DNA from 3 places in the Anoxybacillus sp. CHMUD genome. Region 3 is predicted to be linked to each of the others. Evidence: riboswitches for the same ligand, from Rfam matches in the RefSeq annotation. Region 3 holds a riboswitch; each other region holds the start of a gene.

Region 1 (11,186 bases), on a different contig from region 3:
TCGTTCATCATGATGACATCCCGCTTTTGATGGAAAAATTACATACGATTTACGCGACAAAAGAGAAAGAAACAACTGTTGAATGTCGTTGGCGAACACACAAAGGGCATTTCATATGGATTGATATGCATGCTCAGCCGTTACTAAATGAAAAAAATGAGATAGAACACGTGATTGTTGTGGCAAAAGATATTACAAAATGGAAATGTTGTGAGGAAGAACTGATCAAATTAAAACATTTCGATTCGCTAACTAATATTCCAAACCGCTTTTATTTTGAAACGTATGTGCAACACATGATTCAAAAAATGCGTCCATTTGCATTATGCTACATTGATTTTGACAAAATTAAGTGGATTAACGATCATTTTTCATATCAAGCAGGGGACTTTTTTTTACAAGAGGCGGTTCGTCGCATTCAGCAACATTTGCAACAAGAAGACTTTTTTGCTCGTATCGGTGGCGATGAGTTTGTCATTGTGTTACATGATGTCAACAAAGAGACGATGGTTGCGCGCATGGACCATTTGCTTCAATCGTTTGTAGAGCCATTTCGATATAAAGAGCATGTCATCCAATCAGGTCTTTCTATTGGGGTGACGTTCTCTCCGCAAGATGGTACGGATTTAGACACGTTGCTGAAACAAGCCGACCAAGCGCTTTGCTATGCGAAGGAACGTGGGAAAGGGTATCACTTTTATCACCCTCAACAAAATCGAAAAACGATGATTGAACAAGAGTTACCGCTTGCGTTATTGAACAATCAGTTTTATTTATGTTATCAACCGAAAGTGTCGTTAGATAATAAATCAATTATGGGGGTCGAGGCGCTCATGCGTTGGACACACCCGACGCTCGGAGTGATCTCGCCATTAGAGTTTATCCCAATTGCTGAGAAAAACGGCTTCATTTTTGAAATTACAACATGGGTGTTAAAAGAAGCGTGCCAACAGGTAAAACAATGGAAAACTCATTTTCCGACATTAAAGCTCGCAGTAAACTTATCACCATTTTTACTCAATCGAAAAGAATTTGTGATGCATGTGAAAAATATTTTGCAAGAAACACAGTTTCCACCTAACTATTTAATTTTAGAAATAACGGAAAGCGGATTAATGGAAAACATCGAAACAGGAAAACATATTTTAACAGAGTTAAAACAGATCGGCATTCAAGTTGCGATTGACGATTTTGGTACCGGCTTTTCATCGCTTGCTTATATTCGCAATTTGCCTGTTTCGTTATTAAAAATCGATCGTTCATTTATTCGCGATATTACCGACAATTCGAAAGATGCAACGATCGTCGATACAATTATTCATCTCGCTAAAAGTTTAGATTTACAAGTGCTCGCTGAAGGGGTAGAACGCGACGATCAAGTCTCTTTATTACAGAAGATGGATTGTGATTTTGCCCAAGGGTTTTACTTTAGTCAATCGTTAGAAGCAGAAAAGTTACTTCAATGGCTTGAACAACATAATCAATCGAAAGAGGCGCTACATTAGCGTCTCTTTTCACGTTTTGTTCACATATATTTTCTTTTTTCTTCACAAATTTACATTAATGTGGATATATAAATGACAAACATGAGGACGGAGTGGACATGCGTAGCTTATTTTTTTTGCTCATACCGATCGTTACACTTTTGTTTACAAAAACGGTATATGGAGAAAAGATTGAAGCACATAAACAACTGCAACAAGCTATTGATGAAGCACATGCTGGCGACGTGTTAATCGTGAAAAAAGGGATATACAAAGGTCCGATCATCATTCATAAGCCGATTCATCTCATTGCTGAACCCGGAGCGGTAGTTGATGGGGAAGGAAGCGAATATGTTGTGACAATTCGTGCTCCTCGCGTTCATGTCGAAGGATTAACGATTCGCAACAGCGCATATGGAAAAGGAGCTGGTGTGCTCATTCAAAAAAGTTCACATGTTACGTTAAAACACGTACGTATAGAACATGTACATTACGGTGTTTATGTAGAAAAAGGAACAAATATCAACCTTTTAAACAATGTCATTCGTGGACGAGATATTCATTTCGCTCAACGAGGAAACGGTATTCACCTATTGAAGACAAGCGGGGTTGTTGTGCGAGAAAATCATATTTCACGTGTGCAAGATGGCATTTATTTAGATTGGGCTAAACATACAATGATCGAAAAAAAACGAAGTAACGAATGCACGCTATGCCATTCATTTCATGTATGCTGAAGACGGGATGGCAAAAGAAAATGTGCTCGCAGAAAATATTAATGGAATGATGATGATGATGTCCAAGCAGTTTACGATTGGATATAATACGATTGCTAAACAATTAGATTATCGTGGATACGGAGCGCTCATTTACGATAGTGAACATGTAGTGATGCACAACAACACCTTCCGTTATAATAGCACAGCTTTATCGTTACAAAACGCACGTCATTGTCATGTAAAAGATAATGAATTTATCGGTAACTATCGTGCATTGCACAGCTTATATGAAAATCCCAACATCATTGTTGTGAAAAATAAATTTTTAGGAAATATGGAAGATGCACTTATCCAAGGAGCGCCCATTACATTTGATGACGGAATAAAAGGGAATTATTGGGATGCTTATCAGTTTTATGATTTCAATGATGATGGAGTCGGTGATACCCCACATCGCATTCGTTCTATGTATAGTCGACTGCTGCGGAAATGGCCAAGTGTGCAATTTTATTTTCAAAGTCCGGCGTTATCACTTCTTGATACAACGGAGTCATTTTTTACGCAAGCACAGGCGCAAGGGGAAGACCGCTTTCCACTTATAGAAGTCGATCGCAATAAAAACGAAACAATCGAAAGATCGTGGAAACTGTTGCTGTTTGGAAGCATTTTATTTGTAAGCAGCTTGCTTATGATTGGATATGGAAGGAGAATGACATATGAAAAAAATTGCTAGCCTTTTCTTTGTATGTTTTCTCGTCGCATGTAGTGGAGCGAAAACGTACGAGCCTGAAGAAATTAATCCAGATATTGATGTATGTGTAGTTTGTAATATGAGTATAACAGCAGAACCATATGCTACAGAAATAATTTTAAAAGATGGAACGGTGCATAAGTTTGATGATATTGGGTGCATGATCGAGTGGATGAATAAAAGCAAAGAGGACATTGCAAAGAAATACGTTCGCGATGTAACAAACGGGGAGTGGATTGAGCTTGAGCACGCTGTTTTTGTATACAATCCAAATTATTGGACGCCGATGAATTATGGAGTCGTTTCATTTGCAAACGAAAAACATGCCAAAGTATACATGGAACAAGAAGGAAATGGAGAGTTATGGACGTATGAGCAATTAAAAAAACATCGGTGGGGATTTGAACAATGAATACAGCGATAAAGTACCAATGGATGATGATGATTCGTAGCAAATGGCTTATCACTTTTGCCGTTTTGTTTGCCGTTTTATCATCAACTCCTTTTGCTTGTCCCACTCGTTGCTTTATTAGCAGGTAGTTTGTTTATTGCGGGGGAAAAGGAAGACGGCCGATTATCGCTTATATTAACATATCCGGTTTCCACTCACTCTTTAACGCTTGGTTTATATGTGGGGAGCTGCATATCATTATGGACAGTTGTTGCGCTCGGGTATGGAAGTGCAAGTATCGCTCTTTTTGCAACAGGAGGGACGTGGTCGACGTTTGTTTTCCTTTCATTTGTATTCACCATTGTATTAACAAGTATTTTTTTAGCGATTGCTTTATTCGTTGGACTTGTTGCCTCTAATCGTTTACAAGCCCTCGGCATTAGTTTATTTATTTGGGCGTTTTCCGTTTTATTTTATGAATTTATCGTATTATTTTTATTATCAGTTGTTCCAAAGCAATGGACCATTTTTTTATTTGCTTTATCTATCATATTGAATCCGGTTGAACTCGTGCGTGTTTGGACCGTGGCTGCTCTGAAAAGTAGCGCACTATTTGGTCCGCAATTATATGAATGGTCAAAATGGGCAGAGAGTGCAAGTGGCCAGCTTACCTTTATTGCAATCGCATGCATATGGATCATTGTGCCGTTGTTTTTAGTAAACGTATGGATGAAACGAGGGAAACGTTATGCTTGAAGTGAGACAATTGACGAAAATATATAACGAACAAAATAAAGTAGAAAACATTTCTTTTTCTGTTCAAGAAGGACAATGTTTAGCGTTATGCGGCGGTAACGGTGCAGGAAAAAGCACGATTATTAAAATGCTAATCGGACAGCTCCCACCGACGAAAGGAGACATATATGTAAACGAACAACCAATTCAAAACAACGACAAGCAATGGTTTTCGTTTATGCCGGATCATCTTCAATTTCCCCCGCTTTTAACAGGTTATGAAGTGTTATCTTTATTCGGACAATGGCAAGGAGCAACAGACGAGCGGGTGAAACAATGTTTAGATGTTGTCGGACTGACGAATGATCAACATAAGCAAGTAAGGATGTATTCAAAAGGCATGCAACAGCGGCTCGCTTTTGCGCAAGCGCTCTTAGCGGATGCCGCATTGCTTATTTTAGATGAACCAACAAACGGTTTAGATCCGTATTGGGTATGGGAATTTAAACGACTTATTCGTTTGGAAAAGGAAAAGGGAAAAGCTATTATTTTTTCGACACATATGCTGTCAATAGTTGAGGAAATTGCAGATACTGTCGTATTTATTCATCAAGGACAAATGCTTATATACGATTCGGTTTCCGCGCTTTGTCAAGATGGAAAATCGTTAGAGTCTATATTTTTTGCACAAATTTCACAACATATGTCATACTGAAAAAGTAAGCAAATATTGCTTGCTTTTTTCATTCGAAGGGGGAGGTAAAGTGTTAAAATTATACGTCATTCGTCATGCTGAAACAGAGTGGAATGCACAACAGCGCATGCAAGGATGGAAAGACTCGCCTTTAACTGAAAAGGGAAAAAAACAGGCAGCACTTTTACACGATCGGTTTCGTACAGTCCCGTTTACTGCTGCGTATTGTAGTCCAAGTGATCGTACGAAAGAAACAGCACAAATTGTTTTAGGGCAACGTCATGTGCCAATATATTTTGATGAACGGCTACGTGAGATTTACTTAGGTGATTGGGAAGGGAAAACGATTGCAGAAATTGCGCAATCCGACGAGCAAAATCATTATCATTTTTATCATAACCCAGATGCATACAAGCCGATTATTGGCGAGACGTTTTTTGATGTTCAACGTCGAGCTGTTGCCACGATCCAACATATAGCTGAAAATCATTCAGAAGGTCATATTCTTATCGTTACACATGGCATGGTGATTCGCACGCTTCTTGTATATTGGAAACAACAAACGCTTGCGGAGTTGTGGAAAAATAGCCGTGTATACGGTACGAGTGTGACGATCGTATCGTTTGACGGGGAAAAGTGGGATATGGAATGTGAATCAGACATTTCACATCTTGAAAGTGGGCTGACACATTTATGAGAAAATGGATTATGTTTTTTACGGCAATTGTCTTTATTGTCGGTTGTACATCGCAAAATAAAGAGAAAACATTTGTTACGACAGTAGAATATGTTGTTGATGGGGATACAGTAAAAATAAAAAAAGATGGCGAAATCGTAACGGTTCGTCTACTAAATATCGATACCCCCGAAACGTATCGCGAAAAACAGGCGTATGGCGAAGAGGCAAAACAATTCGCTAAAGACGTTTTGCTTCACAAAAAAGTGACAGTTGAACTAAGCGCAAAAGAACAACCGTACGATCGTTATGGTCGATTGCTTGCGTACATATGGTTAGAGGATGGAACTTTATACCAAGAAAAAATTGTACAAGAAGGGTTTGCGCGTGTTGCTTACGTATTTGAACCGGACACAAAATATGCAAAAAAATTGTATAAAGTACAAGAAAAAGCGAAAAAAGCAAAAAAACGAATATGGAGTGTCGATGGATACGTGACAGAAGAAGGATTTAATATGAGTGTATGGTTAAATAAAGCTTCGTAAACGTGAAAAGGGCTGGATGAAACAGCCCTTTTAATGTGCGAGCATCGCTTGCATATCTTCTTCTACATTACCGATGAGCTTGAGACCGAACATGTCTTGCAATACGTGTAGCACACCTTCAGAAATAAAGTGCGGTGCTTTTGGTCCAATTCGAATGTCTTGAATGCCTAAACTAAACAATCCGAGTAAGATTGCAACTGCTTTTTGTTCAAACCATGAAAGAACGATGCTGACCGGTAACTCATTGACCTCACAGCCGAATGCTTCCGCAAGCGCCATTGCAATTTTGACAGTCGAAATCGAGTTGTTGCATTGCCCTAAATCAATATATCGTGGAATGTTCGTGCCAGGAACAACCCCGTAGTCGACATCGTTAAAGCGGAATTTCCCACAGGATGTCGTTAAAATGACAGTGTTTTTCGGTAACGATGTAGCTAACGTGCGATAATATTCACCGCCTTTTCCAGGAGCGTCGCAACCTGCGATAACGAAAAAGCGTTCAATTTTTCCTTCTTTTACAGCTTGAATAATTTCTGGTACAATTTGAATTACAGTTTCGTGATGGAAACCAGTCACTAACGTTTCATCCGATTCAATGTTTGCTTCTGGAAGTTGTAGCGCTTTCTCAATTAACGGCGTGAAATCATCGTTTTCGATTTTTTGCACATGTTCTAATCCGGCTACATCATATGAAAACATGCGATCAGCATATGAACCTTTTATCGGCATGACACAGTTTGTTGTCGCTAAAATAGCACCAGGGAATTTTTCAAATAGGCGACGTTGATCGTACCATGCTTTTCCGACATTTCCTTTCAGATGTTTATATTTTTTTAATTGTGGGTAACCATGTGCTGGAAGCATTTCGGAATGTGTGTAAATGTTAATTCCTTTTCCTTCTGTTTGTTTTAATAGTTGTTCAAGGGCAAATAAGTTATGTCCTGTAACGAGAATACATTTTCCTTCAATTCTATTTTGCGTTACACGAACAGGTTGAGGAATGCCAAGTCGTTCTGTATGTGCTCGATCGAGTAGTTCCATTACGCGAATGGCTGCTCTTCCGACTTTCATCGCCATGTCTATATGTTCTTGTACGTTAAAGTTAGAGTTTGTTAACGTCATATATAACGCTTCATGTGTCGTTGTATCAACGAACGGATCGGTATACCCAAGTTGATGGGCATGCGTGCGATATGCTGCAATTCCTTTTAATGCAAATACGATCGTATCTTGCAAACTTGCAATTGTTTCATCTTTCCCGCAAACTCCAACAACAGTACATCCCCCTGTTGGTGTTTGTTCACATTGATGACAAAACATTATGACCCCTCCTTTTCTTATTGACACTTTAACAATAGGAGAAAATATGTACGTCGTAAGTGATACATATCACACTTTCATACAAAAATGTGAACGAAATTTGACAATAATCCATATTGAATCAAGAGAAAAAATGTATTAAAATGAAAGAAAATTGAATCAATCAAACTACTAGGGGTGCCGGATGGCGATGGCTGAGAGGAAAACGCGCAATCAGTTTTCCAACCCTTTGAACCTGATCTGGTTTGTACCAGCGGAGGGAAGTAGGCTATGTTTTCAGTACGCAAACTAGTCGACTCTGTCCGACTAGTTTTTATTTTTTTAGGGGGAATGAATGATGAATGTAGGACAATGGTTAACGCGTGTTAGGAAGGAGTCACCACTCGTACATAATATGACAAATGTTGTGGTGACCAATTTTGTTGCGAATGGTTTGCTTGCTGTAGGCGCATCTCCTGTTATGGCGTATGCAAAAGAAGAAGTAGCGGATATGGTTCGGTTAGCTCGTGCTTTAGTGTTAAACATTGGCACGCTAAACGAAACAGACGTAGAGGCGATGTTAATTGCCGGAAAAGCAGCAAATGAGGCAAACATTCCTGTCATTTTCGATCCTGTTGGAGCTGGTGCGACAGCGTACCGCACCGAAACAGCCAGACGTATATTACGTGAAGTAAACATTTCGATTTTACGTGGGAACGCATCGGAAATTGCGAGCATTGCGGGTGAACAAGTACGTACAAAAGGAGTCGATGCAGGAGACGTTCAAGGTGACCTCGTGGATGTAGCGAAAAAAGCAGCACTCATGTTTCGCTCTGTAGTTGTTGTCACAGGGAAAGATGATGTAGTAACCGATGGAGAACGTATTGTAATCGTCTCAAATGGTGATGCGATGTTAACGAAAGTAACAGGGACAGGTTGTTTGTTAAGTTCGGTATTAGGTGCATTTGCGGGTATAGGAGACGATATGATGATGTCATCAGTTGCTGCCCTCGCTTATTACGGTGTGGCGGCTGAAAAAGCAGCCAAACAAGCAAAAGCACCTGGTTCTTTTCAACTTTCTTTTTTAAATGCTTTACATGAAACGAGTGCAGAAGAAGTTGATCAATACGCGCGTATTCAAGGGGAATAAATGATGAAGCAGAAGCTATCGTTGTATTTCGTTATGGGGAGTATCGATTGTACGAAAGATCCGCTCGCTGTGCTTGATGAAGCAATTAAAGGCGGTATTACAATGTTTCAGTTTCGCGAAAAAGGAAAGGGGGCGCTTACGGGGATTGAAAAATACCGCTTAGCCGAGAAATTACTTGAACGATGCCGAATGTATAATATTCCTTTTATCGTGAATGACGATGTCGATTTGGCCCTCGCTTTACAGGCAGATGGCGTTCATGTCGGTCAAGAAGACGAAGTAGCTGAACGCGTTCGCGATCGCATAGGAGATAAATATTTAGGCGTATCTGTTCACAACTTAAATGAAGTAAAAAAAGCGCTTGCTGCTTGCGCCGATTATGTTGGATTAGGCCCGATTTTCCCAACTGTTTCAAAAGAAGATGCAAAGCAAGCATGTGGACTGACGATGATTGAACATATTCGTGCCCATGAAAAACGTGTTCCACTCGTTGCGATCGGTGGAATTACAGAACAAACAGCCAAACAAGTGATCGAAGCGGGTGCAGACGGAATTGCTGTCATTTCGGCCATTTGCCGTGCTGAACATATTTACGAACAAACAAAACGACTATATGAGATTGTCATGCGTGCAAAACAAAAAGGCGACAGATGATGTCGTCTTTTTGTTTTGTTCTGTGCAGGATTTTATTCATATATGTCGAAAGAAAATAGCGAACAAACGAAAGAGGGGATGGAGAAGATGGAACATATCGTACTATCATACGAAAATCGCGTCGCAACCATTGAATTGAATCGTCCGAATGCGCTAAATGCTTTACATGAACAAATGTTAACAGAGTTGTTACAAGCGTTAAAAGAAGTTGAAGCAAGTGAAGCGGATATCGTCATCATTCGTGGTCGTGGCAAAGGATTTAGCGCAGGGGGCGACATTAAGACGATGTTGCAATCAACGAATGAACATTCATTCATTGAAGTGATGGAAACGATTAAACAAATAGCGATGACATTGCATCAATTGCCGAAACTAACGATTAGCTACATACATGGTGCTGCTGCAGGATTAGGATTTAGTTTAGCCCTTGCTTGCGATCATGTAATCGCAAATAAACAAGCGCGCGTTGCAATGAATTTCATTGGCATTGGTTTAGTTCCAGATGGTGGGGGACATTTCTTTTTAAATCGAAAAATTGGAGATGTCAAATCAAAACAAATCATATGGGAAGGAAAAATAATGAGTGCACAAGAGGCATATGAAGTGGGACTCGTTGATGAAATCGGTGATGAACAAGCGATTCAGCACAAAGTGAATGAATGGCTAGCAAAACCGATTCGTGCGATGATTGCGACGAAGCAGTTATATGCTCGTTTAAGCGAACAACAGTTGTTGAACACGTTGCAAATGGAGACAGCGTATCAAGCGGAAATGCGCAAAACAAAAGACCACGAAGAAGGGATTCGCGCCTTTTTAGAGAAGCGACGTCCGCATTTTAGCGGAAAATAAAAAATTTGCAAAACTTTCATCTTTAAGCTATCTTTTTCGGGTTTGCAACGTGTATAAATGAAATATACAACAATATAACGAAAAGGACGGCTGAAGATGGAAGTAGTAATTATTGATGACTATATGCCGACATTAGAAATGATGGAAGCGATGCTTGAACATATCGAAGGCATTTCTATTCATTTATTTGAAGATGCGGATAAGGCATATGCCTATATTTTATCTCAACAAGTCGATGTCATTTTAATGGACATTTGTATGCCAGAAACAGATGGGATTGAGTGGTGCCGACGATTCAAGCAACACGAGCAATTACAACATATTCCCGTATTAATGGTCACCGGTTACGATGATGAACAGAAATTAGAGGAAGCGTTTGCGGCGGGAGCGTTTGATTACATTCGCAAGCCGTTTACAATGGTCGAACTCGTTGCACGTGTTCAATTGGCGTATCGCCAAAAAGAAACGATGGACCAACTAAAACGAACAAATGAAGCATATATGGAAAGTTATCGGCATATGTGGACGATGCAAAAAAAGATGAACGAAGACTTACACTTAGCTCGGCTCGTTTAAGAAGGTTTACTTCCTGAACCGCTGAATAATGAACATATCCATTTGATTGGAACGTATATTCCTTCAACGCAACTATCTGGCGACTTATATTTTTGGCAACAAGTTCGCCCGCATTTATCAGATGGACTCATAGAAGTTTTAGGCGAAGATTGTTCCAATAAGCTTATGCATACGATGCGTACCGCTCCATCGTTTGAACATATGGTAGAGAAGTCGTTTGAACATATGGTAGAGAATATGGAAAAACAAACGCAACATGGCAAAAGAGATGACGACATGACGTTCGTCTCTATTCATATCAAATAAGCGATCTGTTAACAGATCGCTTATTTGATGTTTACAATTTGATCGAGTTAACAAATAGATAATATGTGTTTAATCGGTGCAGAAACACCTGTCATTTCTATACTCATTTTAACATTTACGAATTAAACTTTTCCGTTAACTCTTGATTTAAATCGTTTAACTGTTCGGCCATTTCAGCAATTTGTGAGGCAGCAGATGAAATTTCATCAAACATTTGGTGAAACTGTTCGATGACTGAAGTAAATTGGTCAATTTTTTTACTTGTTGACTTTACATCAGTAACAGATTGGTCAAAGATGTGAATAATGCTTTCGTTTGCTTGTCGGAATGCTCGCGTTTCCTCGACAATTTGTTGAA
Region 2 (11,186 bases), on a different contig from region 3:
AAGTCAATACGTTTTAAGCGCACATCTACAACGCGAATGCCGTAGCTGTCTTTTTGTAGTAGGTCGTTTACTTTCGCTGTTACTTCGTCATTTAAACTACCGCGTGATGATTTTTCGTCGTTAATAATTTCATCGTAATTTAACTGTCCAAGCTCGGTGCGGACAATGGAGAAAATAAATTCGTCCATTTTCGATTCTGCATTTTCTAACGTGCGCGCGTTTTGAATCATCTCTTTTGGGTTTGTAATTTCCCAAATGGCGTAATGGTTGACGAGAATGCGTTTTTTATCTTTTGTATTAATTTCTGCTTCGGCGACGTCATAAAAAATTTGGGCTTTTGGCAACGATGTTACGCTTTGAATAAAAGGAATTTTAAAGCGTAATCCTGGCGTTTGATCAATGCGAACAATTTCACCAAATTGACGTACAACTTTATATTCATTTTCATGAACAATGTAGACGTTTGTTAAAGCGATAACGAGTAAAACAAGTCCGATGACTCCCCCGATAAAAAAACGAAACCATTTCGTTGGCAGTTTATCTTTCAAGCTAATGACGTTTTGATCATCTTGAAAGTTTGTCATTCGTTACCACTCCCTTGCTCTTTCTTTTTCTCTGTCGTTTGTTTTTCGATCGGTTGGATTGGTAAATATTTTAACGTATTGCCATCGTCGTTCATAATGTAAATGCGTGTGTACGGTAGGACTTGTTCAAGCGTTTCAATCATTAACCTCTGTTTTGTAATGTCTTTTGCGTTTTTATATTCTTCGTATAAGGCATTAAATTTAGCGACATCTCCATACGCTTTTTCGATGCGTGCCACTTTGTCAGCTTCCGCTTGGGAGATGAGAGCGTCTTTTTCCCCTTCGGCTTCTTTCGTTCGTTTGTTGCGATATTTATTCGCTTCGTTAATTTTTGTGTTCATTGTTTCGCGCGCATCTGTGACATTTGTAAATGCTTTGCGCACTTCGTCGTTCGGTAAGTCAACGTCCTGTAATTTCACAGCTAAAATGGAAATGCCGATATCATATTTTTTCATTAATGCGGTGAGCAATTCGCGCACATCCGCTTCAATTTTTGCTTTACCTGATGTTAACGCATCATCAATTTTTGAACTGCCGATGACGCTACGCAAAGAAGCAGACGTCGCATTATATAAAATTTGTTCCGGTTCGTATGAGCGATAAAGAAATTTTGCAGGATCAGTAATTTTCCATTGAACAACCATATCGGCAAGAACAATATTTTCATCACCTGTAATCATTTTCGTATCGCCTTGGTTTGTAGCGACAACTTTTCCGTTTTCTTCTTTGTAGCCAAACTGTAAACTAAACGTTTCTCGCGACAACGTTTCGACCGTTTGAATCGGCCAAGGAAGTTTAAAATGTAGTCCGGGTGTTGTCACTTCTTCATCGATTTTACCAAATGTTAAAATAATGGCTTGTTCTGACTCATCGACGGTGTACCATGATGTTAGTGCAGCAACAAGAAGAAAAATGCCAGCAATCGACCCGATGACGATGCCTGTAATAGAGCGCTTACCCATATAAATCCACCTTTCTTGTTATTTATATGTATGTACGGAAAAAACAGAAAAAAGTTTCAATAAAAAAGCTACTGATCCCTCAGTAGCTCATATATATTTTCGCTGTACGTTTCGTCCGTCGTATGTGAATAACGTCGTTTTGTTTTCGATGATCGTTTCGATGTGAACCGCTCGGCCCCAAAGTTGATAAATGTACGGAAGCACTTTTTCTAAATATTTGACGTCAAGTTCAATGCCTTCGAACCAATGTTTTAAATACAACTCCCCGTTGCGCATGTAATCGCCATCGTTGACCGTAATATATGGAAAGCCACCGTTGACGCGCATGTTCACAAGTTGATCGCGCACATGTTCCCAATGTTTATCAACAATTTTATAGTCTTTTCCTTGTTTTTGGAATAAATACATATCTTCACGCATAACGAGTTCCTTCGTTAAATAGTTGCGCAAAAAGGAAATATCGGATTCTAATTCACGTACTTCAAATATTTTTGCACGCCCTGAACCTGGTTTGACTCCGAGCTTTTTCATTTCTTCCGTCGGATTGTCCCACCGTTTTTCAATATCTTCAAAAATTTTCAATCCTAAGTAATATGGATTAATGCTGGTGCGAGAAGGTTGGACAACACCTGCATTTAATTTGGCAAATTCGATCGCTTCATCACTCGTTAAATCCATTTCGCGTAAAATGCGTTGATGCCAATACGTTGCCCAGCCCTCATTCATAATTTTCGTTTCAAGTTGAGGCCAAAAATAAAGCATCTCTTCACGCATCATCGTTAAAATGTCGCGTTGCCATTCATCAAGCTCGCGGCTATATTCCTCAATAAAAAGCAACAAATCTTTTTCAGGTTGAGGAGGAAATTTTCTTCTTTTTTTTCGATTCGATGGTGTTTTCCTTTTTTCATCAAGCGACCATAAATCGTCATATGGGGACGGTTTCGGTGCTTCATCATCTTCTTCGTATACTTCTGTATCCGCTAACGTCCACGCTAGCTTTGGACGAAGAAGTGAAGGATCAATATGTTCTTGAATAGCTAAAACAGCATCTAAAAATTTTTCAACTTCTTGTTTCCCATATTCATGTTCGTAATGTTTAATTCGTTCGGCTGTTGCCGCCATGCTTTCGACCATGTCCCGTTTTGTGTTGCTAAAGCGAACGTTGTTTTTAAAAAAGTCGCTATGGGCAAGGACGTGTGCGACAATTAATTTATTTTGAATAAGGGTGTTTGTGTTTAATAAAAAGGCATAGCACGGATCGGAGTTAATGACAAGCTCGTAAATTTTACTTAATCCGAGATCATAATGAAGTTTCATTTTATGAAATTGTTTCCCAAAACTCCAATGGGAAAAGCGTGTCGGCATGCCGTACGCTCCGAACGTGTAAATAATATCAGCTGGGCAAATTTCATAGCGCATTTCATAAAAATCAAGCCCAAATCCTTCAGCAATTTCTGTAATTTCCGCAATCGCTTTTTCTAATGCATTTTGCTCATCACGTTTCATCGCATTCCCTCCTTATGACAATGTATGAGCGAGTGCATCATTTGATACGTCAGGAATCATTGATTGACTTTATATTTTCTTTCGTTTATATTTAACTATGTTAAATATTTATATCGTTAAAAAGGTGGGGTGTGTATGGAGCAGACGCCGTTCACCGCGCTTGTTGAGCGATTAGAGCATGCGTTTTCATTGGCCGTTCGTAAATTGGCAGCTGACTTAGCTAAGGAGGAAATCGGCTTAACGAAACCGCAGTTTTTTATTTTAAACTTGTTGTCGAAGCGTGGGAAATGTACAGTAAGTGAATTGGCGGACGAAATGTTTGTTAAACCGAGCGCCATTACTACGATGATCGATCGCTTATATAAAAGTGGGTTTGTATTGCGTGATCGAGATGAAGAGGACCGGCGTGTCGTGTATGTGCAATTGTCTGAAAAGGGGAAAGAAATGCTTCAGCATGCACGAGCGGAGCGAAGAAAAATTATTGAGCGTTATTTAAGCCAATTACAATTTGATGAGCTTGAACAGTTTGTCTATATTATCGAAAAAATTGCTGCGATAAACGAAAAAGAGGAGAAGTGAGACGTATGAAAGAACAAGCAGCGATACAAACAAGTATTGCGAATATACAACAAAAACGAGGTATTTTAATTACGGGGCTTCTTGTTGCGATGTTGTTTGGGGCGTTAGATGGCACGATTGTTGGGACAGCGTTGCCACGCATTGTTGGCGAACTTGGTGGGTTGAGTATGATGGCTTGGCTGACAACCGCTTATATGCTCACATCGACAACGATCGTTCCGATTGCAGGGAAGCTCGCTGATTTATTTGGACGAAAGTCGATTTATGTTACAGGGTTAGCAATTTTTATTATCGGCTCAGCGCTATGTGGCATGGCGGAAACAATGAATCAGCTTATTATTTTCCGAGCCATTCAAGGCATTGGTGGAGGTATTATGATGCCGATGGCGATGATCGTCATTGGTGATTTATTTACGGGAGCAGAGCGGGCAAAATGGCAAGGTGTATTTGGTGGCGTATTTGGATTAGCGTCTATTCTCGGTCCACAAGTTGGTGGATGGATTGTGGATTCGTTAAATTGGCGCTGGGTATTTTACATTAATCTTCCTGTTGGTATATTAGCCATTGTTCTCATTTCGCTCGGTTTGCATAATCATCGCGTCGCTGAGCGAGTAAAGCTTGATTTGGCAGGCATGTTTACGATGGTTGTAGCTGTTGTTTCGTTGTTGCTTGCCTTAACGTTCGGTGGCGATAAATACGATTGGCTATCGTGGCAAATTATTTCTTTACTAGCTAGCTCGGTCGTTTTCTTTAGTTTATTTGTATTTGTAGAGCGAAAAGCAGAAGAGCCGATTATGCCGATTCATTTATTAAAAAATAAAACGTTTGTTGTGCTTAATAGCGTCGGGTTTTTTATGTCTGTCGGCATGTTTGGAGCGATTATGTTTGTACCGCTCTTTATGCAAGGCATTATTGGCATGAGCCCATCAGAATCAGGAACGATGATGTTTCCGATGATGTTTGCGCTTATTATCGCAAGTATGATCGGTGGACGACTTGTACAAAAAATTGGTGTTCGCCCGCAAGTGATTGTTGGGATGGTGCTTGTGGCGCTTGGCTTTTTCTTATTGTCAACGATGGATGTCGATACGAATAAATGGACAGCGATGTCATTTATGGCGACGCTCGGTTTTGGGCTAGGATTCGTCAACCCAGTTATTACGCTCGCGTTGCAAGAAGTATTTCCGAAGTCGCAGCTCGGCATTGTAACATCATCGAGCCAGTTTTTCCGGCAAATTGGAGGAACGTTTGGGGCGACGTTGTTAGGGGCGATTATGAATCATCGTTCGAAAGATTTATTAGAAGCGAAGTTTCTTCCGTTGTTAGAACAATTGCCAGCGCAAGCGCAAGAATTGCCAGCGCAAGCGCAAGCGATGACAGATTCATTTAAGCAACTTGTTGAATCGAACCCGCAAAGCGTATATTCCGTCATTTTAAATCCGGATACGTTGAAAAAAATTCCTGAACAAATGCAACAAATGTTTGTGCCTGTATTAAAACAAACGCTTGTTGATGCGTTAAGCGATGTATTTTTGTATGGATTGATTTTCGTTGGCATCGGCTTTATTTTTGCAATGTTTATTGGTCGCATTACGATTTCTAATCGAACGAATAAAGTGAATGAAATGGAATAAAATATAAGTATAAAATAGGCAACGATGATGAATCGTTGCTTATTTTTGTTCGCAGTTAAACCGTTTGCGCAATAAAAACGAAATTTTTTATGAAAAAGTGCAACTTCCTCTTTCAACAAAGCTGTTTGTATATTAACATGAAAGAGTAAAGAATATTGAAAGCGATTTATGCTGAATGGATTGAGGAGGATTTGGCGTGAAAAAAGCTTGGTGGAAAGAAGCGATTGCATATCAAATATATCCAAGAAGCTTTATGGACTCAAACGGAGACGGCATCGGTGATTTACAGGGAATTATCCAAAAGCTTGACTATTTAAAAGACCTTGGAATCGATGTCATATGGATTTGTCCGATTTATAAATCACCGAATGCTGACAATGGCTATGACATTAGTGATTATCAAGACATCATGGAGCAGTTCGGGACGATGGAAGATTTCGATCAATTGCTTCGAGAAATTCATAAGCGCGACATGAAAGTTATTTTAGATCTCGTCATTAACCATACGAGTGATGAACATCCTTGGTTTATTGAATCGCGCTCATCACGGGACAATCCAAAGCGCGATTGGTACATTTGGCGCGATGGAAAAAACGGCAAAGAACCGAACAATTGGGAAAGCATTTTTGGTGGCTCGGCATGGGAATATGACGAGGCGACGGATCAATATTATTTGCATGTGTTTGCAACGAAGCAACCGGATTTAAATTGGGAAAATGAAGATGTTCGTCGTGCGTTATATGACATGATTAATTGGTGGCTCGATAAAGGCATTGATGGGTTCCGTGTTGATGCGATTTCACACATTAAGAAAAAAGAAGGTCTCCCTGATTTACCAAATCCAAAAGGACTTGATTATGTCCCTTCATTTGACGGACATATGAATCAAGAAGGGATTATGGACTATCTTCGTGAGTTGAAAATGCAAACGTTTGCGCGTTATGACATCATGACAGTTGGAGAAGCGAACGGAGTAACGGTCGAGGAGGCAGAAGATTGGGTCGGTGAAGAAAACGGCATTTTTAATATGATTTTTCAGTTTGAGCATCTTGGACTTTGGCAAAAAGGAACAGATGGCGGTGTCGATGTTCGGAAATTAAAACGTGTATTAACGAAATGGCAAAAAGGATTAGAGGGTGTTGGCTGGAACGCACTATTCCTTGAAAACCATGACCAGCCTCGTTCCGTGTCGACGTGGGGAAATGACGAACAATATCTTGTTGAAAGTGCCAAAGCATTAGGGGCATTATATTTCCTTATGCAAGGAACGCCGTTTATTTATCAAGGGCAAGAAATTGGCATGACGAACGTCCGATTTGAAACGATTGATGAATATGACGATGTCGCCATCAAAAATTATTATCGTATTGAACGTGCTAAAGGGCGTTCTCATGAAGAAGTGATGCAATGGATTTGGAAAAACGGTCGTGACAATTCACGCACGCCGATGCAATGGTCTGATGATGAAAACGCCGGATTTACAACAGGAACACCTTGGATTGGTGTGAATGAAAATTATAAACAAATTAATGTCAAAAAACAGTTGCACGACCCGAACTCTGTGTTAAACTTTTACAAACGCATGATTCAACTAAGAAAACAGCATGACGTATTTGTTTACGGAACATACGATTTAATATTAGAAAACCATAAAGCAATTTACGCATATACGCGCACGTTAGGTGATGAAAAAGCGATCGTCATCGTGAACTTAACAGACCGAAAAACAATGTATCGTTACGATTCATTGAAATTAAATAGCGAGCAATTGGTGTTAGCAAACTACGATGTAAAACCGCATAAACATGCGACACGCTTTACATTGCGTCCGTATGAAGCGCGTGTATATTTGGTGAAATAATGAAAATCCCCTTTTCCGACATGGAAAAGGGGATTTTCACATTTATTTGCGTGAATGCACTTCGTAAATGGCAAATTTCAAATAATCGCCTTCATCGGCGGCAAGTAGTTTTGGATGGTCATATCCTGCACCGCTCCAATGAATTTGACGTAAAATTTTCTTCGCATCAAACGCTGCTTCCGTAACCATCGCTTGAAACATATATGGATGCACATGATACGAACAACTTGCTGTCACGAAAAAGCCGCCGTCTTTCACTAACTTTAAGCCGTTTAAATTAATATCTTTATAGCCGGCAAGCGCCTTTGGCACCGCATGAGCGGATTTTGCAAACGCTGGTGGGTCAATAATGACGACATCCCATTTTTTCCCCTGTTGTACGCATTCGCGTAAGTAGTCAAACGCGTTCGCAACGACGAAATCCACATTTGTAAATCCGTTTAACTCTGCGTTTCGCTTTGCTGTTTCAATCGCATGTTCAGAAATATCGACAGCGGTCACATGTTTTGCTCCGTATAAGCAGGCGTTTAACATAAATGAACCTGTATGCGTAAAACAATCGAGCACGGTTGATTCGCTTGTAATCAGCGGCTTGATGGCAGCACGATTTTGACGTTGATCGAAGAAAAATCCTGTTTTTTGTCCGTTTTCGATATCGACAATGTATTTCACGCCGTTTTCTTCAATTTGTACGTTCGTATCGCACGTGCCGTACCAAAATCCTTTTTCTTGTTTTAATCCTTCTAATTCGCGCACGTGAACGTCGTTGCGCAAATAAATCGCTTTCGGTTGAAAAACGTCAAGAAGCGCTTGTAAAATCCATTCTTTTCTTTTTTCCATGCCGAGCGATAAAATTTGCACAACGAGCACATCTTCGTACTTATCAACGATGAGCCCAGGTAAAAAATCGGCTTCTCCATAAACGGCGCGACATGAACGAACGCCCGGAATCATCCGTTCGCGATACGCCCATGCTTGACGAATACGGTTCATAAAAAATTGCGCATTTAATTCGTCGTTTGGATTTTGCGTTAACACGCGCACGATCATTTGTGATTTTGGATTAATATATCCTTTCGCTAAAAAGTGACGTTGATGGTTATATACGTTGACGAAATCCCCCGGTTCAAAATCTCCTTCAATATAATCGACTTCGCTTTGAAACACCCACGGATGTCCAAGCTCGAGCCGTTTTTTTCTTTTTCGTTTTAAAAATACATTTGCCATACATCCCACTCCTGACTATATATTCGCTACTTTAGCATACAGGAAGAACACGATGCGCGCAAATGGTGGAGAAAAATATTTGACAATTCCATGAAATATGCTAATATTAGTGACAAAGTGAATGATGCAAATGTATTCCACTAGGGGGGCCTTTAGATAGGCTGAGATCAAAGTGTGCCTTTGAGACCCTTAGAACCTGATCTGGCTCATACCAGCGTAGGGAAGTGGAAACGGTGCGAAGTGTGTCTCTTATTAATTTCCATCGTTTACAACCACTTTCTTTGCGCAAAGAAAGTGGTTTTTTATTTTTCTTAAGGGGGAGAGGTTATGTTGTTTTCAGAGCAGTTGCGCAAGGCTGTCGATCCGATTTGGGAAGCGAGCTTTCATCATCCGTTCGTGAAGGAGCTCGGGGAAGGAACACTTGATTTACGTTGTTTTCGCTATTATGTATTACAAGATTCATATTATTTGACACACTTTGCAAAAGTGCAAGCGCTTGGCGGGGCGATGGCTGATGATTTACAAACGACCGCAAGCATGGCGCATCATGCGCAAAGTACGTATGAAGCTGAGCTTCGTTTACATGAAACGTTTATGAAAGAGCTCGGTATTACAGAAGAAGAAAAGGCGTCGTTTGTTCCTGCTCCAACTGCGTATGCGTACACGTCCCACATGTATCGCGCGTCGTTTGCAGGACGTTTTGGCGATGTATTAGCTGCCATTTTACCGTGCTATTGGTTGTATTACGAAATTGGTGAGCGGTTAAAACATTGTAAGCCGAATCATCCAATTTATGCACAATGGATTGAAGCGTACGGCTCTGACTGGTTCAAACAGCTTGTCGAACAACAAATTGCGCGTTTAAACGACATCGCAAAAACAGCTAGCGAAAAAGAGTTAGAGCGGATGAAGCAACACTTTGTGATCAGCAGTCAATATGAATATTTATTTTGGGACATGGCGTACAAATTAGAACGTTGGCCAATTGAAGAGGAGGATGTTTATGCAAACGAAAGGGCTTAAATTAACAGACGTATTAACGACCGTTGTGGTGGCGATTGTGTTTGGGATTGTGTATAAAGTGTGGGGACCGCTTTACTATGCGGTAAAACCGCTTGGACTTCATCTTGATCAACTTATTTATGGCATGTGGTTTATTGCGGCAACTGTTGCCTATTTATTAATTCGTAAACCAGGAGTGGCGCTGCTTGCAGAAGTGGCTGCGGCATCAGGAGAGTTTTTAGCTGGTTCTGAATGGGGGCTTGAGGTGCTATTTTACGGCTTTGTGCAAGGGTTGCTCGCTGAACTTGTTTTCGCTGCTTTCCGCTATAAACGTTTTGATGTGGCGGTTGTGTCGCTTGCAGCGGTTGGTTCAACGATCGCTTCATTAGTGCTTGATTTTTACAAAGGATATATCGACCAATTGGCATGGTGGAATTTAACGTTATTTATCGGTGCGCGTTTCATTGGAGCGATCATCATTGCTGGTGTATTTGCTTATTCGCTTGTGAAAGCGCTCGAAGCGACAGGTGTGACGCAATTGTTGCGTCCGACGACAAAAGAAGATTACGACTCGCTTGATAAATAGAAGGTGACATCATTGATCCATATCGAACAATTGCGCTTAAAATTTCCGGGGGCAGAAAAGCGGTTATTTACCGATGTATCGCTTTCGATTAAAAAAGGAGAAAAAGTGTTGCTTTTAGGCCCATCGGGATGCGGAAAATCCACGCTTTTGCAAGTGATGGCGGGCATTATTCCGCGCTCGATCGATGTGCCGATGAAAGCGAGTAAACTGCACATTCCAAATCGTGTAGGCTATGTGTTTCAAGATCCCGATGCCCAGTTTTGTATGCCGTATGTTGATGAAGAAATGGCTTTTGTTCTCGAAAATCTCGGTGTGCCACGTGCAGAGATGGAAGAAAAAATAGCGCACATGCTTCGTCTTGTGCGCCTCCGTCTCCCGCACGTTCATGTACCGATTCAAACATTATCTGGAGGAATGAAACAGCGGTTAGCGATTGCGTCAGTTTTAGCGCTTGAACCTGATGTGTTATGTTTAGACGAACCGACAGCACTTCTTGATGAAGAAGGAACAAAAGCGGTGTGGGAAACGTTAAAAGAAGTGGCGGAGGATCGAACCGTTGTCATTGTTGAACATAAAATTGAACACATTGTTGATTTTGTCGAGCGCATCATTTTATTTAACGAACATGGTGAGATCATCGCTGACGGCGGAACGAATGAAATTTTTTCAACGTATCGTTCGTTTATTACAGAACAAGGGATTTGGCATCCAGACGTGTGGGAAACGTATAAAAAGCCAAAAACAGCGCAACAACCGTATGCACATGGGGATGTTCTTTTACATGTACAGTCGCTTCGCGGCTTTCGACAAAAAGAAGAAAAAATAGCGGTCGACGAGTTAGTGATTCATGCGGGTGAATGGATTGCGGTTACAGGGGAAAACGGTGCAGGGAAAAGTACGTTGTTGCAAAGCTTAATGAAACTTATTCGAACAGAAGGCGATATGTATTGGCAAGGAGAGCTTGTCAAACATGAAGGATTGTTATATGACAACATTGCTTTTGTGTTCCAAAACCCCGAGTTTCAATTTGTTACAAATCGTGTAGATGATGAGTTAGCGTACTCTTTCCGTCTTGAAAAACACCCGGAGCATGAAATAGCCAAGGAAGTGGATCGACTGCTCGAACGGTTTCATTTAAGCGCGCAACGGCATTTACATCCATACCAATTGTCGATCGGGCAAAAGCGGCGACTAAGTGTTGCTGCGTCGGTGACGGAGCAACATCGCCTATTGCTTCTTGATGAA
Region 3 (11,186 bases):
CGCGCTGCAAACAAACATATGATGCAAAACGGTATGTAGACGAACAGTTGAAGTGCACGTGCGGTGGTTTTTTGCGCCCTTCCGTTGTTTTATTTGGCGAACCATTGCCGCATGATGCGTTTGAACAAGCATGGACAGCAGCCGAACGAGCAGATTTGTGGATTGTACTCGGCTCTTCTTTACAAGTATCGCCAGCTAACGAACTTCCTGTCGCCGCTAAACGTGGAGGTGCAAAACTCGTGATCGTAAATATGGAACCGACTCCATTAGATGATTGGGCAGATTTACTCATACATGACCGTAAAATTGGGGAAATGCTGCAGGAAATTGACGAATTACTTTAAAAATAACTGTGTCCCAAAAGCGTGCTCTTTTGGGACACTTGAAATATTTCTTTTTCATACCTTATTTCCCAAAAACGATTCGTATATTGCTTGTGCCTCATGTTCGCCCACATCAACGACTTTTTTGCATATACCTGGCATGACCGTCGCATGTACGGTACATAATCCGAGTCGTTGTTGCATACGAGATTGAGAGATTGTTAACGATTGAATACGATGCTTTAACCGCTTGGTTATGTAAATAACAATCGCAATCGGATGTAACCGTTTCTCGCTTCATTCATCATGTTCATCTTCCTTTACTAAAGAAGAAATGTGTAACGCAACTTCTCTGCTTCTTGTTCATCAAGGAACGGAATTTCATGTGCCATTGCTGCTGTATATATATAAAGCGAAGCAAGTTTATACTTTCTTGCTAATGGACCTTGCTTTACATCAACATGTTGCACGCAGCGAAGCGGAATAAGCGTACGCTTACGAATCCACACCCCATGCTCAAGCTCGATTTCCTGATCGCGTAATCATATACCGCCAACGTTCCCATTTCCAGCGTGGAACGAAGAAAACGAATAACATGCCATCTACAATCGACAAACAGACAAACATCAAAACGACCCATGTTGAAACGAAAAAACTAACAATTACGTACAAAAGGAAAAAATAATGAAACGAATAGCTCCATATATGCGCCATATAGACACAGCACGTTTCGATAGAACATTCCCCGTTTTCTTACACACCACTTTTTCACGCTTCTATCACTGCACTTCTAACATACGAACTCCATCCCGAAATCATCGGTTCGTACGTCCACTATGCCTCCATTTTAACAAGTTTTTCATTTATAACTTTACAACATTTTTATCATATGTTAGACTATTTTTAAAGTTCATAATTTCTCATCTACTAGGGGAGTCCAATAGCTTGGACTGAGAGAAGAACGCGCAAAAGTTCTTTGACCCTTTGAACCTGATCTGGGTGATGCCAGCGTAGGGAAGTAGATGGCGCGAGTGTTCTTTACTTGTGCTATTTGCGGACAAAATCAGGTTCTCGTTATGGAGCCTGATTTTTTTACGTATTGGCGTTGCTCCAACTAAAAAATGAAAAGGAGCGATTAAAAATGAAAGACTTATTTTCATCAATGCCATTTCCCTCGAGTAAAAAAGTGTATGTGCCCGGAACGCGTGAAGATGTTCGTGTGCCAATGCGAGAAATTCAACTTTCTCCAACCAAAACAGGTACAACGATGCTAGAAAATGAGCCTATTCGAGTCTATGACACGAGTGGACCATACACCGACCCACTTTTCGCGCCGAATATTGATAAAGGATTGCCAAAATTAAGAGAAAAATGGATAACGGAGCGTGGCGATGTAGAAGAATGTAGCCCTTCATTAGTGAGAACAAACATTCCTTTTTCACCTAGACGTTTTCGTGCGAAAAAAGGGAAAGTTGTGACCCAAATGCATTATGCAAAACGAGGAATCATTACACCTGAAATGGAGTTTGTTGCTATTCGCGAACAGATGGATCCAGAGTTTGTTCGACAGGAAGTGGCAGCAGGAAGAGCAATTATCCCAGCTAATATCAATCACCCTGAGAGTGAACCAATGATCATCGGAAGCAAGTTCCATGTAAAAATTAATGCGAATATTGGAAACTCTTCTGTTACATCCTCGATGGATGAAGAAGTTGAAAAAATGCTTTGGGCTGTTCGTTGGGGTGCCGATACAGTCATGGACTTATCGACAGGAAAACATATACATGAGACGCGAGAATATATTATTCGAAACTCCCCTGTGCCGATTGGAACTGTACCTATTTACCAGGCGTTAGAGAAAGTGAACGGCATTGTCGAAAACTTATCATGGGACATTTACCGAGAAACATTAATTGAACAAGCCGAACAAGGCGTAGACTATTTTACTATTCATGCAGGTGTCTTACTTCGCTATATCCCACTAACAGTCAATCGAACAACTGGTATTGTCTCTCGGGGTGGCTCAATTATGGCACAATGGTGTTTAGCACACCATGAAGAAAACTTTTTATACACCCACTTCGAAGAAATTTGCGAAATTTTAAAAACTTACGATATTGCTATTTCACTTGGGGATGGATTACGTCCAGGCTCAATTGCAGATGCAAACGATGAGGCGCAATTCGCCGAGTTACAAACACTTGGAGAGTTGACAAAAATCGCTTGGGAACATGATGTCCAAGTGATGATCGAAGGTCCAGGGCATATTCCAATGCATAAAATTAAAGAAAATGTCGATAAACAAATTGAAATTTGTCACGGGGCACCTTTTTATACGCTAGGTCCTATCACTACCGACATTGCACCAGGTTACGACCATATCACCTCAGCTATCGGTGCAGCGCTTATCGGCTGGCACGGTACGGCCATGCTTTGCTATGTGACACCAAAAGAACATCTCGGCCTACCGAATAAAGAAGACGTCCGCCAAGGAGTCATCGCCTACAAAATTGCTGCCCACGCTGCTGACTTAGCAAAAGGACACCCTGGCGCACAAACGCGTGATGATGCATTATCAAAGGCGAGATTTGAGTTCCGTTGGCAAGATCAATTCAACTTGTCACTAGATCCTGAGCGCGCACGTGAATATCACGATGAAACGCTACCGGCCGAAGGAGCAAAGCTTGCTCATTTTTGTTCGATGTGCGGTCCAAAATTTTGTTCAATGAATATTTCTCATGAATTACAAAAAACACTACAAAGCGAAGGAATGAAAGAAAAGGCAAAACAATTTGTTGAATATACAAACATCATGCAAGCTGAGAGATAGCGCTCAGCTTGCACTTTTATTACAAAAAATGTTATTTAAGTCATATTCGTTGACACTCCACTTACTATAGCTTAAATTTAAGTCGTAACTTTAAGTAGAAAGTATGGAAAGAGGTGACTTGCTTGCTCACAGATTTCATCATTTTTCTGTTAGGATTACTTCTAATCATCGGTGTATTAACAACGAAGTTTTCTTCTTGGCTAGGCGTGCCATCACTTGTATTTTACATACTCGTCGGAATGATTTTATCCAAATTTATATATTATGATAACGCTTTTCTCACCCAGATTGTTGGCATTTTTGCGTTAATCATTATTTTGTTTGAAGGTGGGATGAACACAAAGTGGAATACATTAAAAAAAGTTTTAGTTCCCGCTTCCTCCCTTGCAACGTTTGGAGTGCTAATTACTGCCATTTGCGTAGGCATATTTGCCAAATACATTTTACACGTTTCATGGGCCGAGGGATTTCTATTAGGCGCTATCGTTTCTTCAACTGACGCTGCAGCAATATTTGCTACGCTAGGAAGCGTCAATATAAAACGCCGTCTCTCAACAACACTAGAAGCTGAGTCGGGGATGAACGATCCGATGGCCGTTATTTTAACCCTCTCCTTGATTACATTTATCCAACAGCCAGAACTAACTATTTCCCACGCCTTTCTCAGCTTTATTTGGCAGATCGTTATCGGTATTCTTGTCGGGCTTGGATTAGGAAAATTAACTGTGTGGTGTTTGAATAAAATAAATCTTGATTCCTCGGGATTATACCCCACTCTATCTTTATCATTTGCGATACTCTCTTATAGTATAGCAGCCCTGCTAAAAGGTAGTGGGTTTCTTTCGGTATATATTATGGGCGTTTTTGTCGGCAATGCACAACTCGTTTATCGCCATTCTATTTTTCGTTTTAACGAAGGGCTAGCATGGATGATGCAAATATTTATGTTCATTTTACTCGGACTACTCGTTTTTCCAAATGAACTAGTAAAAGTAGCATGGGAAGGTGTCGCCCTAGCTATCCTACTTATTGTTGTGGCAAGGCCGATTAGCGTCATGATAAGTACAATAAACATGAATTTCTCTATTAAGGAAAAGCTATTCCTTTCTTGGGCTGGGCTAAAAGGTGCTGTTCCGATCGTCTTGGCAACTTACCCACTTATCTCGAACATTGAAAATAGTCAGCTCATTTTTAATATTGTTTTCTTTATTGTGCTCATTTCCGCCCTTATTCAAGGATCAACAACTCCTTTTTTAGCCAAGCATCTAGGACTGCTACTCGGAGAAAAGAGGGAAGTGGCTCACTCCCTCGAACTGATGTCAACGACGAAAGCAAATAAGGAAATTGTTGAAGTCCATATCAGTAATAAGCAGTCACATTTACTAAATATGACGATTAGTCAACTTCCATTGCCAAAGGATTGCTTAATTACGGCTATTATTCGTAATGATAAAATTATTACCCCGAAAGGAAACGTGAGATTACGCGAAAATGATGTTGTTTATATATTAATCGAAAAAGGAAGAAGATCAGAGATTTATAAAATATTTTCAATTACCGAAGATACGTCATTCTAATAAAGACAAGAGCAGGACATTCCCCCTGCTCTTGCTTTCCTCTTCAATGCCTGTTTCGATTATTTCTACTGAAAGATCCCTATATGTTGCCTAGACAATATCCCCAAAAACATTCGTGATTTTCTGCTTCTGAGGAACCCAGTACACTGAAGAGATAGGCGCTGGCTCTACCCAATACAAAAAACATCAATACTAACACTTAAACGTGTACTATTTGATGATATCCAACAATTCGGTTAAAAGGATAACGATGGTTCCTCGCATCAACAACAAACTCGACTCCTGCTTCATCTTGTGGCATCACGAAACAATAACCATTTTATCCCGGAAACTGAACAAGAGCAATAAAAGCTGCTCGTTTGTTTGTACTGTTGCATCACAAGAAGACGAATATTGGATCCGTTTCGGGAGGTGAACAAAGTGTTCCTCCCCTTCTCTACCTCCATCATTTCAAATATATTTATTCCCAATAAAATAACATCACATGAGACTTCTCTAACGTTTCCCCAGCAAACATATCATATTTCACCAAATCGACACATATTTTTATATCAGACTTGGTCACTTATTTTTATTTGAAAACGGATACAAAAGGAGGAATTTACATGATTTACGCGCAACCGGGACAACCTGGTTCACTCATTACATTCAAAAAGAGATATGAAAATTTCATCGGTGGGGAATGGGTTCCGCCAATAGATGGGGAATATTTTGAAAACATTTCACCTGTTACTGGACAAGTATATTGCGAGGTCCCTCGTTCAAAAGCTGCTGATATTGAACTAGCACTCGATGCTGCACATGCAGCGAAAGAAGCATGGGGACGTACATCTGTTGCTGAACGAGCGCGCCTATTAAATAAAATTGCAGACCGAATGGAAGAAAACTTAGACATGCTTGCCGTGGCGGAAACGTGGGAAAATGGAAAGCCGATTCGTGAAACACGTGCGGCTGACATTCCTCTAGCTATTGATCATTTCCGCTATTTTGCCGGCTGCATTCGCGCTGAGGAAGGCACGTTGGCAGAGATTGACGCGGATACCGTCGCTTATCATTTTAAAGAGCCGCTCGGCGTTGTCGGACAAATTATTCCATGGAATTTCCCAATTTTAATGGCGGCTTGGAAACTCGCACCTGCTTTAGCTGCTGGCAACTGCGTTGTACTAAAGCCAGCCGAACAAACACCAACATCCATTCTCGTGCTGATCGAACTCATTCAAGATTTACTACCAAAAGGCGTTGTCAATGTCGTTAACGGATTTGGCCTTGAAGCTGGCAAACCGCTCGCTTCGAACCCACGTATCGCAAAGGTTGCCTTTACAGGCGAAACAACGACTGGACGTCTCATTATGCAATACGCATCTCAAAATTTAATCCCGGTCACACTTGAACTTGGCGGAAAGTCACCAAATATTTTCTTCGCAGACGTCGCTGCGAAAGATGACGAATTTTTCGATAAAGCGCTTGAAGGATTCACGATGTTTGCTTTAAATCAAGGAGAAGTTTGTACATGCCCTTCACGCGCGTTAATCGAAGAATCAATTTACGATATATTTATGGAACGAGCATTAGAGCGAGTAAAACAAATTAAACAAGGCAATCCACTCGACACAACGACAATGATTGGTGCCCAAGCTTCATCCGAACAACTAGAGAAAATTTTGTCATACATTGACATCGGTAAACAAGAAGGGGCTGAACTTCTTATCGGTGGCGAACGCAACATGTTAGAAGGAGATTTACAAGGTGGTTATTATGTCAAACCAACCGTCTTTAAAGGGCATAATCGGATGCGCATTTTCCAAGAAGAAATTTTCGGTCCTGTTGTGTCTGTGACGACATTTAAGGATAAGGACGAAGCATTAGCGATCGCAAATGACACATTATATGGCCTAGGTGCTGGTGTATGGACGCGCGATGTGAATACTGCATATCGCTTCGGACGCGGCATTCAAGCTGGACGTGTGTGGACAAATTGTTATCACGCATATCCTGCGCACGCAGCTTTCGGCGGATATAAAATGTCAGGCATCGGACGTGAAACGCACAAAATGATGCTTGAACATTACCAACAAACGAAAAACTTACTTGTTAGCTATTCACCAAAAAAACTTGGATTCTTCTAATCATTCAGGCAGCGTCTCAAAAGCGCTGCCTTTTTAAAAGGCTTTTTGAAAGGATGGTGCACATGCAACCGAAAGTCATCGCAACCGATGCTGCGCTACAGCTCATCGAAAAACTAAAAGCGAAATATGGTCCGCTTATGTTTCATCAATCAGGCGGGTGTTGTGACGGGAGTTCACCGATGTGCTATCCACAAGGAGAGTTTATCATCGGTGACTCAGACGTATTGCTCGGTGAAATCGGAGGATGCCCGTTTTATATGCACGCTGCGCAATACGAATATTGGAAACATACTCAATTGATTATTGATGTTGTATCTGGGCGCGGTGGTATGTTTTCCCTTGAAGGATCGGAAGGGGTACGTTTTTTAACGAGGTCAAAACTTTTTGATTCATAGAGCTGCTTTAAGGCAGCTTCTTTTTTATTTTTACAAAATAACCCGAAATGAATGAATATTCATTCTTTTTTGTTATAATAAAAACGAGGGGGAGATAACATGTTATTAAAGAAAACGTTTGAACAAAAAACGGTTGCTGGTGTACATATCGCAAAAGGTTCGCTAACGTTTCAGAAGGTACGATTAGCGGTGCATTGCTTTGCTACAGACGGCGTGTTGATTGATACAGGAGCAGCGTCATTAGCAAATGAATTTAAAAATTTTTTTAAGTCATTAGACATCGATCAAGCGGTGATTACTCACTTTCATGAAGATCATACGGGATGTGCTGCGTTTTTACAAAACGAGCGACAACTGCCGATTTATATGAATGAGACCATGATTGATTATTGTCGTAAACGAGCAGATTATCCAATATACCGCAAGTTTTTCTGGGGAAATCGCCCTCCTTTTCAAGCGAAGCCGATTGGAAATACGTTCTCCACCCGCCGTGCGATGTGGGACGTCATCCATACGCCAGGTCATGCGGCTGACCATCTTGCACTTCTCAATCGTGAAACAGGACAACTTTTCACAGGAGACTTATACTGTCTAGAAAAAACAAAACTCATCTTGCGCGAAGAAAGCATTTCTACCTTGATTGACTCATTAAAAAAAGTATTAACGTACGATTTCGACGAAATGTTTTGTACCCACGCTGGTTATATAAAAGACGGACGAACTGCTTTACAACGAAAGCTTCATTATTTACAAGAACTTCAAGGAAAAATTGTTGATTTGTATGAAAAAGGAGCGACATTAAAACAAATACAATCTGCCCTTTTTCCAAAGAAATATCCAATCACTTTTCTATCCCTAGGCGAATGGAGTTCTTTCCATATCGTTCGTTCGGTGGTTGAGGAATATCATACAAAAAAATGAGCGAACAGTAACAACGACTGTTCGCTAAACTATTTCTCTTTTCGTCTTAACCGCTATGATTGTTGTCTGCGGAATGTTCCCTTTCATCTGCTTTAACGTCGCAACGATGAGAAAGCTGACAATGACTAATAAAAACCATGAGCTCACTTTTCCGAGATGAACAATACTCCATGTATCCACTTGGTTCGGGTATTGCCAAGCACCAAAAAACGTAGCAATATTTTCCGCAATCCAAATAAAAAACCCGATGAGAAGAAATGAAACAACAAGCGGCATGCGGTAACGCGTTCCATTCACCTCGTATATGACGGATGACGACCAAAAAACGAACATAACAAGTCCGATTAACCACCAACGGACGTCAAACCAATAATGGTGGGTAAAAAAATTTAAATAAATCGCCGCAGCTAGTGGAACAACGATTGAAAATGGCGGCCATTTGACGAGCTCCACTTTTAATCGCCGCCATGCTTGGCAAAGATAGCTAGCGACACTCGCATACATAAACCCGCTATATAAAGGCACACCGAAAATTTTCGTATATCCTGCTTCTGGATACGCCCAAGACCCCATGTGCACTTTAAACAGTTCAAACGCAAGCCCAATGAGGTGAAACAAAGTAATCACCATTAGTTCATCTCTCGTTTCTAATCCAACGCGCACCATCCACCATTGCATGAAAAGACAAATAATGAGCAACCAATCGTACCGCGGCAAAAAAGGAAGCGGCACTATTTTTGTCACGGCTAACGAGGCAAAAATGGCAACTTTTCGAGAAATGCTTTTTTCTGTTACTTTCCCCAGAAACTTGTGCAATCTGCTTTCTCTTGAATATTAAATTCAATGATCTTCTCTAGCAATTCATAATTGACCGGTTCATTCCACGGGATGCGAAACAATCCTTTCGTCGCGCTATAACCAGCTTGGGCAATTTCATCAGCAAAATGAGCCATGCATGCTTCTTCAGGTGACACACTCACATGGTGTTTGGCTGTAGAAAAGCCGATGATAAATGTCCCGTGATCGGTAAACATAGGTGTATTCCATTTGATTTGCGGTTGTAACTGTGGGAACGTATCACAAACCCACCGTAAAATTTCCTCTACTCGGTTGCGATGGTCGACATGATCAATCTTTGCTAAATATTGTTCAAAAACTTCCATAAGTGTTCCTCCTCGCTACATCTCTCATCTTCTGCTATCAACATTATGACACAAAACAATATGTCCATCATCCTAATATTACGCAAATAATTCGTCATAACTTTGCACTTTTTCTCATACACATGAATCGTCCATATGCAACAGGAGGCGATCATCATGGAGCGACAGGCAAAAGTAATTAGTATTATCAACTGGAAAGGCGGAGTGGGCAAGACGACTGTGACCCATCATTTAGCGACAGGACTACAACATTTATCATCCGACGAATTAGAACTGTTTGGTTTTGAACATGCTCAACCAAAAGTGTTGTTAGTAGATGCAGACGCACAATGTAACCTCTCTATTTCATGTTTAACACCCGAACGGTTTGAACAATTAGCCTATCATAAAACACCTCCGATCGGCACATTGAAAGATTTAATCGAACATTACTTGAAAAATGAGCATCCACAAGTAGATGTGGACGACTTTATTTTAAAAGCGTGCGTGCGAAGTAAAAATGAGAAAGTGTATGAACATATTGATTTGCTTCCAGCACACGCTGAACTTATCCATACAGACATGGATATTGCCGTTTACTCAAGGCCATATTTCAAAGAACATTTATTTGGTTCGGACATTTATAAATTTCAAATGCTACACCATATTTTAAACACGATAAAACATGAATATGATTTTATTTTTATCGATTGTCCACCAAATTTAAATTACATTACGCAAAACGCCCTGTACGCAAGCGATTACTATTTAATTCCCGCGATTCCTGATCGTCTTTCTTCATACGGTATCTCAGCCATTAAAAATAAAGTCGATGAGTTAAACGAAAGATTTCAGTCGAGTTCAAAAGAATATAGCCATACAAAACTGATCGGAATCGTCCTCAATTTCATTCGCGAATACGGAAATCAACCAAAACAAACACAGGAAAATATGATCAATACATTGAAACGTACGCTCTCATCTGACATGATATTTAACAGCTATTTACCATATGGTGACGCCATCACGCGTGCATCCATGCTCAGTTATCCTGTGTTTGCTGTTGAAAACCATCAAGGGAAACAAAGTGAATGTGTGAAGAAAATGACGCTCGAATTTTTAAACCGAATTGGTGGGGGAATTGTCGTATGAACGTAAACACATTAACGCATATGTTAGAAAAAATACTCGTTCTTTTAAAACATTATGAGCATTGTACAGTCGAAGAAATGCTCGATGATCTTTCTGCAAAGTTGCAAAATCAAACACGAAAAAAGCAAACCACAAACGTAACGGACTATGCAAACGTCATAAAACAAATGAAAAACATGAACAAAGAAGAGGCAACAACGTTTTTAATGTCTTTCAAAAAAGAACAACTACTTCAGATCGGATTACAAATGAATATGAAATTACAAAAGAGAGACACAAAACAAATATTAATTGAGTCAATTGCATCCCATTGCAGCTTTCCTGAACTATATGCCCAAATGGCAAATAGAAAATCGAAAAAACAAATGAGCGAACAGATATAATAGCTGTTCGCTCAACATGCGACCTCATTCCGACAAAACGGTTCGTTTCATCATATCATATGAAAGTGGACCGACATGTTTGCTACGAATGACTCCTTGTTCATCAATGATATACGAAGTCGGAATGGTGATCACTTCATATGTTTTACTAACCGTCCCTTGCTCATCAAGCATAATATCGAATGATACTCCTTTTTCGTTAATAAACGTCTCGACAGCCTGATGATTTTTTTCTTTATTCGTCAAATTGACCGCTACAATCGCGACATGTTGTCCATACTGTTCATAAAATCGTTGCATCTCTGGCATTTCCGCACGGCATGGAGGACACCATGAT

What was found. Region 3 has a riboswitch for thiamine pyrophosphate ahead of thiC (phosphomethylpyrimidine synthase ThiC). Riboswitches for the same ligand answer to the same signal wherever they lie in the genome.
Region 1: another riboswitch for thiamine pyrophosphate. It lies ahead of thiM (hydroxyethylthiazole kinase); the one in region 3 lies ahead of thiC (phosphomethylpyrimidine synthase ThiC).
Region 2: another riboswitch for thiamine pyrophosphate. It lies ahead of tenA (thiaminase II); the one in region 3 lies ahead of thiC (phosphomethylpyrimidine synthase ThiC).

Annotation. Positions count from the first base shown of each region.
Region 1 is NZ_SDLG01000004.1:29,093-40,278, reverse strand. It holds gene ETB99_RS03850 (sensor domain-containing protein) at 1-1,505, shown strand, start outside; gene ETB99_RS14940 (right-handed parallel beta-helix repeat-containing protein) at 1,604-2,221, shown strand; gene ETB99_RS14935 (right-handed parallel beta-helix repeat-containing protein) at 2,229-2,936, shown strand; gene ETB99_RS03840 (nitrous oxide reductase accessory protein NosL) at 2,920-3,366, shown strand; gene ETB99_RS03835 (ABC transporter permease) at 3,424-4,101, shown strand; gene ETB99_RS03830 (ABC transporter ATP-binding protein) at 4,094-4,795, shown strand; gene ETB99_RS03825 (histidine phosphatase family protein) at 4,845-5,471, shown strand; gene ETB99_RS03820 (thermonuclease family protein) at 5,468-5,995, shown strand; gene hcp (hydroxylamine reductase) at 6,026-7,315, opposite strand; TPP riboswitch at 7,479-7,594, shown strand; gene thiM (hydroxyethylthiazole kinase) at 7,650-8,444, shown strand; gene thiE (thiamine phosphate synthase) at 8,445-9,098, shown strand; gene ETB99_RS03800 (enoyl-CoA hydratase) at 9,141-9,947, shown strand; gene ETB99_RS14930 (response regulator) at 10,044-10,523, shown strand; gene ETB99_RS14925 (SpoIIE family protein phosphatase) at 10,566-10,829, shown strand; gene ETB99_RS03790 (globin-coupled sensor protein) at 10,945-11,186, opposite strand, start outside.
Region 2 is NZ_SDLG01000003.1:174,539-185,724, reverse strand. It holds gene hflC (protease modulator HflC) at 1-584, opposite strand, end outside; gene hflK (FtsH protease activity modulator HflK) at 581-1,546, opposite strand; gene ETB99_RS03360 (SpoVR family protein) at 1,634-3,052, opposite strand; gene ETB99_RS03355 (MarR family winged helix-turn-helix transcriptional regulator) at 3,188-3,631, shown strand; gene ETB99_RS03350 (MDR family MFS transporter) at 3,637-5,265, shown strand; gene ETB99_RS03345 (glycoside hydrolase family 13 protein) at 5,462-7,126, shown strand; gene ETB99_RS03340 (class I SAM-dependent rRNA methyltransferase) at 7,169-8,353, opposite strand; TPP riboswitch at 8,486-8,593, shown strand; gene tenA (thiaminase II) at 8,681-9,376, shown strand; gene ETB99_RS03330 (ECF transporter S component) at 9,351-9,941, shown strand; gene ETB99_RS03325 (ABC transporter ATP-binding protein) at 9,945-11,186, shown strand, end outside.
Region 3 is NZ_SDLG01000005.1:153,676-164,861, forward strand. It holds gene ETB99_RS05415 (NAD-dependent deacylase) at 1-344, shown strand, start outside; gene ETB99_RS05420 (PH domain-containing protein) at 399-599, opposite strand; partial or broken gene ETB99_RS15290 (PH domain-containing protein) at 621-1,045, opposite strand; TPP riboswitch at 1,243-1,357, shown strand; gene thiC (phosphomethylpyrimidine synthase ThiC) at 1,465-3,153, shown strand; gene ETB99_RS05435 (potassium/proton antiporter) at 3,267-4,730, shown strand; gene adh (aldehyde dehydrogenase) at 5,336-6,856, shown strand; gene ETB99_RS05445 (DUF779 domain-containing protein) at 6,919-7,251, shown strand; gene ETB99_RS05450 (MBL fold metallo-hydrolase) at 7,351-8,172, shown strand; gene ETB99_RS05455 (DUF817 domain-containing protein) at 8,197-8,988, opposite strand; gene ETB99_RS05460 (iron chaperone) at 8,964-9,335, opposite strand; gene ETB99_RS05465 (ParA family protein) at 9,492-10,466, shown strand; gene ETB99_RS05470 (hypothetical protein) at 10,463-10,849, shown strand; gene ETB99_RS05475 (TlpA family protein disulfide reductase) at 10,874-11,186, opposite strand, start outside.